Linked DNA regions of Prochlorococcus marinus XMU1405. The protein of the gene in region 1 binds, or shares a complex with, the protein of each later gene. Links are inferred from orthologs where the notes say so. Each region holds a gene or a part of one and is shown on either strand. Other genes may lie near its edges.

Evidence for each region. The genes of interacting proteins can lie anywhere in the genome.
Region 2: the proteins of mnmG (region 1) and mnmE are in contact, whole or in part, in a solved structure (PDB 9HIP), measured with the Escherichia coli proteins. The link is inferred for Prochlorococcus marinus XMU1405 from one-to-one orthologs.

Annotation. Positions count from the first base shown.
Region 1 is NZ_JAAORF010000003.1:602,240-606,479, reverse strand. Bases 794-3,740 are described here. They hold mnmG (tRNA uridine-5-carboxymethylaminomethyl(34) synthesis enzyme MnmG), read right to left. Parts: upstream 3,278-3,740; coding sequence 1,310-3,277; downstream 794-1,309. Other genes in these bases: dnaB (replicative DNA helicase), read right to left, coding at 3,290-3,740; HA148_RS09325 (chorismate lyase), read right to left, coding at 794-1,261. Outside these bases: HA148_RS09335 (SprT family zinc-dependent metalloprotease), read left to right, coding at 1-59; HA148_RS09330 (RNA helicase), read left to right, coding at 143-706; more of HA148_RS09325, read right to left, coding at 686-793; more of dnaB, read right to left, coding at 3,741-4,240. UniProt on the Escherichia coli protein: NAD-binding protein involved in the addition of a carboxymethylaminomethyl (cmnm) group at the wobble position (U34) of certain tRNAs, forming tRNA-cmnm(5)s(2)U34.
Region 2 is NZ_JAAORF010000001.1:183,116-186,036, reverse strand. Bases 1-2,827 are described here. They hold mnmE (tRNA uridine-5-carboxymethylaminomethyl(34) synthesis GTPase MnmE), read left to right. Parts: upstream 1-636; coding sequence 637-2,019; downstream 2,020-2,827. Other genes in these bases: nadC (carboxylating nicotinate-nucleotide diphosphorylase), read left to right, coding at 2,102-2,827; HA148_RS01010 (DUF2062 domain-containing protein), read right to left, coding at 127-570; HA148_RS01015 (RelA/SpoT family protein), read left to right, coding at 1-108. Outside these bases: more of nadC, read left to right, coding at 2,828-2,921. UniProt on the Escherichia coli protein: Exhibits a very high intrinsic GTPase hydrolysis rate. Involved in the addition of a carboxymethylaminomethyl (cmnm) group at the wobble position (U34) of certain tRNAs, forming tRNA-cmnm(5)s(2)U34.

The DNA.
Region 1 (4,240 bases):
GTTGTGTCAATTTCTTTAATGGATCATGGAATAAAAACTGTTTAATTTTGTTTGATTAAAAATATAAGATGTGTTTTTGTTTCTATATTTGGAATTATTTATTTTTTTAATGTAATTTATATTTTAAAAAGCAAAATAATTTATGGATTCAAAGAGAATTAGAAATCTTAGAAATAGTTTTGATAAAAATATTGTTGATAAACAGGTTGATAAAATTTTCGAAACTGGAAGGCAATTTGTTGATGGAGTATCTGGTGCTAGACCAGGAAAAAGAAGGAACTCAGATTTTCAAGGAATAACAAGTAAGAGTGTGAAAAAAGTAGGAAGATGGGTATCTGAAAAAGTGGATTTATTTTTTGATGAAGATAATGATGATTGGAATGATGAGAATTTTTATGATGATAACAGCGATATTAAGACATTTTCTAGAGAATCAAATTCTTATGAATCAGCTAAACAGTACTCAAAAAGACCTTTAGAAGCAATATCTTTAAGGCAACCAAAAAATATAGATACAACTGAGCAAAAAAAATTACCTTATGTGAGAGAGAGTAAGGACGAAGATTGGCCAGATGAGATGGATTTCAAAGTTGAAAGATGGCAAAGAGATTCAGAAAAAGAGAATAATACTTCGAGAGTTCAATCAAACCAACAAGTTCAATCAAAATCAAGAAATCTTCCCAGATCAAGAAGAAGAAGAGTATAGTTTCGTAAATTCTTTAATTCCTGAATAGCCTAATAAACTTTCTAAATGTGGATTGAATACTTCTCTAATAACTGTTAAGGGCTTTTTGTCTCGAAAAAATCTATAATTTCTTGACCAGAATGGACCTTTAAAACAAAATTGATCCTCTAACCAATTTGAATTAACAAGTGAAATTCGGTCAACTTCTCTAAACAATTCTGATCTGTCTTGCGTCAAATTCTTCCAAATTGGTTCTTCTTTGGCTTTTAAATTTTCATTCACTTGTTCTTCATTCCACCAACTTTCAGCCCATGCTAGGTTTTTATTATTGTTTTTAATCCATACTTGTCTTCTAATTAAAGGTCCATTTAATTGATTTAATTCTTTAGGACCTTCTTCAATGAATAGAGGATCAACTCGCATTGAAATTAACTTAATTTTTGTCTCTTGATTAGTTAAAAGCTGTAAATGTCTAGTTGGACTTCCATCCCCAAGCAACATTAATTTCCATGGACCAGATATTTTTGGGAGTGAATTTTTCACTAAAAAAGAGGAGGCTTTTTCTTCCCATAAAATATTTGGTGATTTAAAAAGTTTATTATTCAGTGCTCAGAAGGAATCCTTTTAAGATGATAACTTTTTTTCGATAAAAATATTTGCCTTTTCTTTTTTAATTTCTCTTATTTTTAGCCAAACAAGTAATGCAGTTAAATCAGCTTTGCTTACTCCAGGAATTTTTGAGGCATCACCAAAATTTTTTGGCTTTATCTTATTCAAATTTTCTCTAGCTTCTAAAGATAATGTCTCTATCTTTTCATAATTTATTTCTTGAGGCAGAGATTTACATCTTTGACGATTTATTTGTTCTATGTTGTTTTTTTGTCTTTTAAGGTAACCCTCGTATTTAATATCTATTTCAACACCTTCTTGTATTGAAGGACCTAGATTTTTTTTATTCAAATTATATTTAATTAGATCTGAATAATGAAAATTTGGTCTTTTTAAGAGTTCTTTCAAAGTTGTTGAGCCTTTGATTTTTGATCCCGTTTCTAATTCTATTTTTTTTGATATTTCATCGGTATTTTTTAAACGAGTATTATTTAATCTTAATTTCTCTTCCTCGAGGAATTTCATTTTTTCTTGATAGACCGACCATCTTTTCTCATTAATTAGTCCTATTTGATAACCTAATGGCGTTAATCTCCTATCCGCATTATCTCCTCTAAGAGTTAACCTATATTCACTCCTACTAGTGAGAACTCTATATGGTTCTTTGAGATCTTTGGTAATTAAATCATTGATCATTGTTCCAATATAACTGCTTTCTCTAGTGAAGATTATTGGGTCTTTTTTGTTTAATTTTCTTGTCGCATTGACTCCTGCAACTAACCCTTGTGCTGCTGCTTCTTCATAACCAGTAGTCCCATTAATTTGTCCTGCGCTAAATAAATATTCAATTTCTTTCGTTTCGAGAGATGTTTGGAGCTGTGTTGCAGGAATATAGTCGTACTCCACAGCATATGCTGGTCGCAACATTTTACATTCACTTAATCCAGGTAAGGTTCTTAAAAGTTCTAATTGAATATTTTCGGGTAAACCTGTTGAAAATCCTTGTACATATATTTCAGGGGTATTAATTCCTTCTGGTTCTAAGAAAATTTGATGTGATTCTTTATCGGCAAATTTAACGATTTTATCTTCAATAGAGGGACAATATCTTGGACCTTTACTATCAATAAAACCGCCGTAAATGGGAGTTAAATGTAAATTATCTCTAATGAGTTGATGTGTTTTAGAAGTAGTTCTAGTGATATGACAACTAACTTGGGGCATATTATTTTTTATATCTGGGTCAAACGAAAAATATTTATCAGCTGCAGTACTAGGTTGAATATCTAATTCATCAAAAATGATACTTTTTTTGTCAACTCTTGCTGGAGTTCCTGTTTTTAAACGTTCTGTTTTAATACCAATTTCGTGCAAGTTTTGAGTGAGACCTTGTGCTGCTTGTTCGCCCGACCTACCTGCTGACATAGATTTATTCCCTATCCATATTTTGCCTTCTAAGAACGTACCAGCTGTGATGATAACTGATTTCGCTGAATAGTAACTACCAAAGAATGTTTTTACACCCTGTATTCTTTTTTTTATGATTTTTTTTGAGTTCAATCCAATTTGTTCAGTTTTTGCAATATCCAGTTCAGTAATCATTGCTTCTTTTAAAGATAAATTATCTGTATTTTGTAGTATTTCAATCATTCTTTTTGAGTATTCTCTTTTATCTGTCTGAGCTCTTAACGCCCATACAGCTGGGCCTCTACTTGCATTTAATATTCTTTTTTGAATAGCTGTCTCATCGGCTAATTTACCAATAATTCCACCTAATGCATCAACTTCATGAACCAACTGACTTTTTGCTGGGCCTCCAACCGCAGGGTTACAGGGTTGCCAGGCAATTCTATCTAGATTAATTGTAAATAAGGCAGTAGAAAAACCTAATTTTGCTGTTGTTATAGCGGCTTCGCATCCTGCATGTCCTCCTCCAATAACGATGATGTCAAAAGATTCATTTGTTGATTGATGATCTTGCATTTTAGGATCGATTTAGTTAGCTAAATTCCTAAATCTCGTAAATTGAGGTTCAAATAATAATTTAACAGTTCCTACGGGTCCATTTCTATGTTTAGTGACAATGATTTCTGTAATTCCTCTATCTTCAGTCTCCGGATTATAGTATTCATCTCTGTAAATCATTAATACTAAATCTGCGTCTTGTTCAATAGATCCTGATTCTCTTAGATCGCTTAACATTGGTCTTTTATTTGTTCTAGACTCAACCCCTCTACTTAGCTGAGATAAAGCTACTACTGGTACTTTTAATTCTCTGGCCATGCTTTTAAGACCTCTTGTTATTCGTGAAAGTTCTTGCACTCTATTATCAGGGGTTGATCCTTCCATTAACTGCAGATAATCAATCACAATTAATCCAAGTTCTTTTTTTTGTTCAGCTATTAATCTTCTGCACAGAGATCTCATCTCTAGAACACTTAAGTTAGGCTTATCATCTATAAATATTGGTAATTGACCTAATGAATTGATACCTTCTCCGAGTAATGGCCATTCATCTTGCTGTAATCTTCCTGTTCTTAGCCTGCCACTTTCGATTCCCACTTCCATAGAGAGCAGTCTATATGTCAACTGTTCTTTACTCATTTCAAGGCTAAATACACACACAGGTAAATCTTGAGATTGTGCAACATTTTTAGCTAGATTAAGAACCATTGAAGTTTTCCCCATTGAAGGTCTTCCAGCAACAATTATTAAATCACTTCTTTGAAAACCTTGAGTCATCGCATCAAGATCGTAGAAATTTACAGGAATTCCAGCTACTGAAGTACCTAATGATCTTGACTCTATTTCATTGAAAGTACTTGTAAGGATTTCAGCTGCTTGAGTCAGACCTTTTGAAGGTTTTTCTTGACTGATTTCAAATATTTTTTGCTCTGCTTTATCTAGAACTTCATTAGTATCTTGAGTTTGATCAAAACCTAGTTG
Region 2 (2,921 bases), on another replicon or contig:
ATAAATCTTTGTGTAGGTCTTGAAAGTTATAATCAACTTCACAAAACAATTGAACAAATTAAATCGATGGCAGATGTTTTAGATATCGCCAGAGTTGGACAAAGTTAATTTTAAAATCAGATCAATCTATCTTTTAATTTTTATCTTGTAGATAAAGAAAACAATACTGCCGCAAATCAAAGCTAATAAAATACCTACACAAGATGAACCTAAGAGTAATTTTAAGGAAAAAATTCTACCTTGTTTCCATAAGTCATCAATAACTAAACTTTTTTCAAGAATTTTATTAGAAGGATTATTTAAAAAAATCGAACCAACTTTATAGTTAAAATAATAAAGTGGAATATAAGTAAAAGGGTTGCTGATCCAGGTACCAATTGCAGCTAGAACAATATTTCCCTTAGCTATTTTCGCAAAAAATACTCCCATTAAAGTCTGAAAACCAAAAAATGGAAAGCAACCACTAAATACCCCTATAGCTAAACCTTTAGCATTAAAGAAAGGACTTCCATTCTGACTCCTAAATAATGATAGAATTTTCTTATTGGTAATATCTCTTTTAAATCTCATTCAGAAAGAAAATTTCAAAATTAAATTCTTGATAATCTTACTTAATTATCCATAACAAAGCGAGAAATGGATTCGATAGTTACTACAGAAGATACGATAGCAGCAATTGCTTCAGCTATAAGTATTGGGAAGGGAGGAGTTGCGATAATAAGAGTATCAGGGAAAGACGCAATAAATTCTTGCAAAAAGATTGTTCAAACTAAATCTAAATATGCATGGGAATCACATAGGGTTTTTCGTGGTTTTATTCAGGAAAATAAAAAAAATAAATTTATAGATGAGGTTTTAATTTTAGTGATGAAATCCCCAAATAGCTTCACAGGAGAGGATGTAGTTGAACTTCATTGCCATGGCGGAATTATCATAGTAAATAAAGTTTTAAAGATATTATTATCTAGTAATTCTAGAGTTAGACTTGCAAACCCAGGAGAATTTAGTCAAAGAGCTTTTCTTAATGGAAAAATAGACCTTACTCAAGCCGAGTCGATTAATCAATTAATTAATGCAAGCAATACCAGATCAGCAGAGTTAGCTTTTAGCGGGGTTCAAGGAGAAATAAAGAAAAAAATTGATGATATTAAAAATGACCTTATAAATCAACTTTGCGAAATAGAAGCGAGAGTTGATTTTGAAGAAGACTTCACAGATTTTGATTACACCAAATATCTAAAAAACATTAAAAAAGTCAAAGAAAAAATAGAATTACTTATAGAAAATGCAAAAAGAAATTCATATATTCACAATGGAATATCCATTGCGCTTATAGGTAAAACAAATGTTGGTAAAAGCTCTTTATTAAATTTGCTTGCAAAAAAAGAGAAAGCAATCGTAACTAATATTCCTGGAACAACTAGAGATGTTATTGAAGTTAATTTAACTATTAATGATATTCCAATGAAAATAATTGATACTGCTGGCATAAGAGAAACTCATGAACAAATTGAAAGTATTGGAATTAAAAAAAGTTTTGGGAAAATAAAAGAGTCAGATTTTATAATTTATATTTATAGTCTTGAAGAAGGATTTAATGAAGAAGACAAAAAAATAATACAAGAAATTCCTAAAGAAAAATTAATTACTATTTTGGGCAATAAAAAAGATTTAATTGATTGCAAAAATATTAATTCAAATGAGTTAAAAAACACAATTCTTATGAGTATTAAGAATAATGATGGTGAAAGATTATTAATAAACACAATTATAAAAAAATGCGGATTAAAACAAGTAGAAAATATCAATATATTTTTAAACGAAAGACATCTAACAAATTTGTCTGCTTGCTTATCTAATTTAAATGATACTGATGAAATAATTAAAAATAAATTGCCATTTGATTTGTTATCAATTGAGCTGAGAGATGGAATTCAAAACTTATCTAAAATAACTGGTCAAGAATTAACTGAGGAACTTCTAGATAATATTTTTTCTAAGTTTTGTATTGGTAAATAAATTTGAGTTAAATTACATAGTGATATATAGTTGATTCTCTAACTTCAGTTTAATTTTTATTAATTAATTATTTCTTAGTTTAGTGGATTTAAATACTCCAATAATAAGTAAAATCATTGATAATTGGATCGATGAAGATATAGGTAGGGGAGATCTTACAAGTTCCTCTATTACAGAAGAGAATGGTAATGCATATTGGATTGCAAAAGAAGAGGGTATATTCTGCGGGGTTGAAATTATAAAAGAAATTTTTAGAAAAATTGATTTAAAAATCAGTCCAAAATTTAATATCTCTGATGGAGATAAATTTGTTAAAGATCAAAAACTCTTAGAAATATATGGGCCTTCAAAAAGTTTACTCGCTAGTGAAAGGATCAGCTTAAATATCGCAATGCATTTATCTGGAATATCAACATATACAAAGAATCTTACAGATAAATTAGAAGGCACAAATATAAAATTAGCAGATACTAGGAAAACGACTCCTGGCTTAAGAATATTTGAAAAATATGCATTCAAATGCGGAGGTGGCGTGAATCATAGAATGGGATTATACGATGCTGCTATGATCAAAGAAAATCATATTGCATGGACAGATAATCTTAAGAATGCAGTACAAAATATTCGCCTAAATTCGCCTTTTACAACTCATATTATAATTGAAGCTGAGAATATCGATCAGGCAAAAGAAGCAGTATTAGCAGGAGCGGATAGTGTCTTATTAGATGAACTTAGTCCTGAAATAATCAAAAAAAACGTTCAAGAATTAAGAGAGTTATCAATTAATAGTCTACAAAAAGAAGTCAATAAAAATTTGATAATAGAAGTTTCTGGAATAAACCCTCAAGAAATTAGTAAATATCTAATAAAAGGTATTGATTTGATTTCAACAAGTTCTTCAA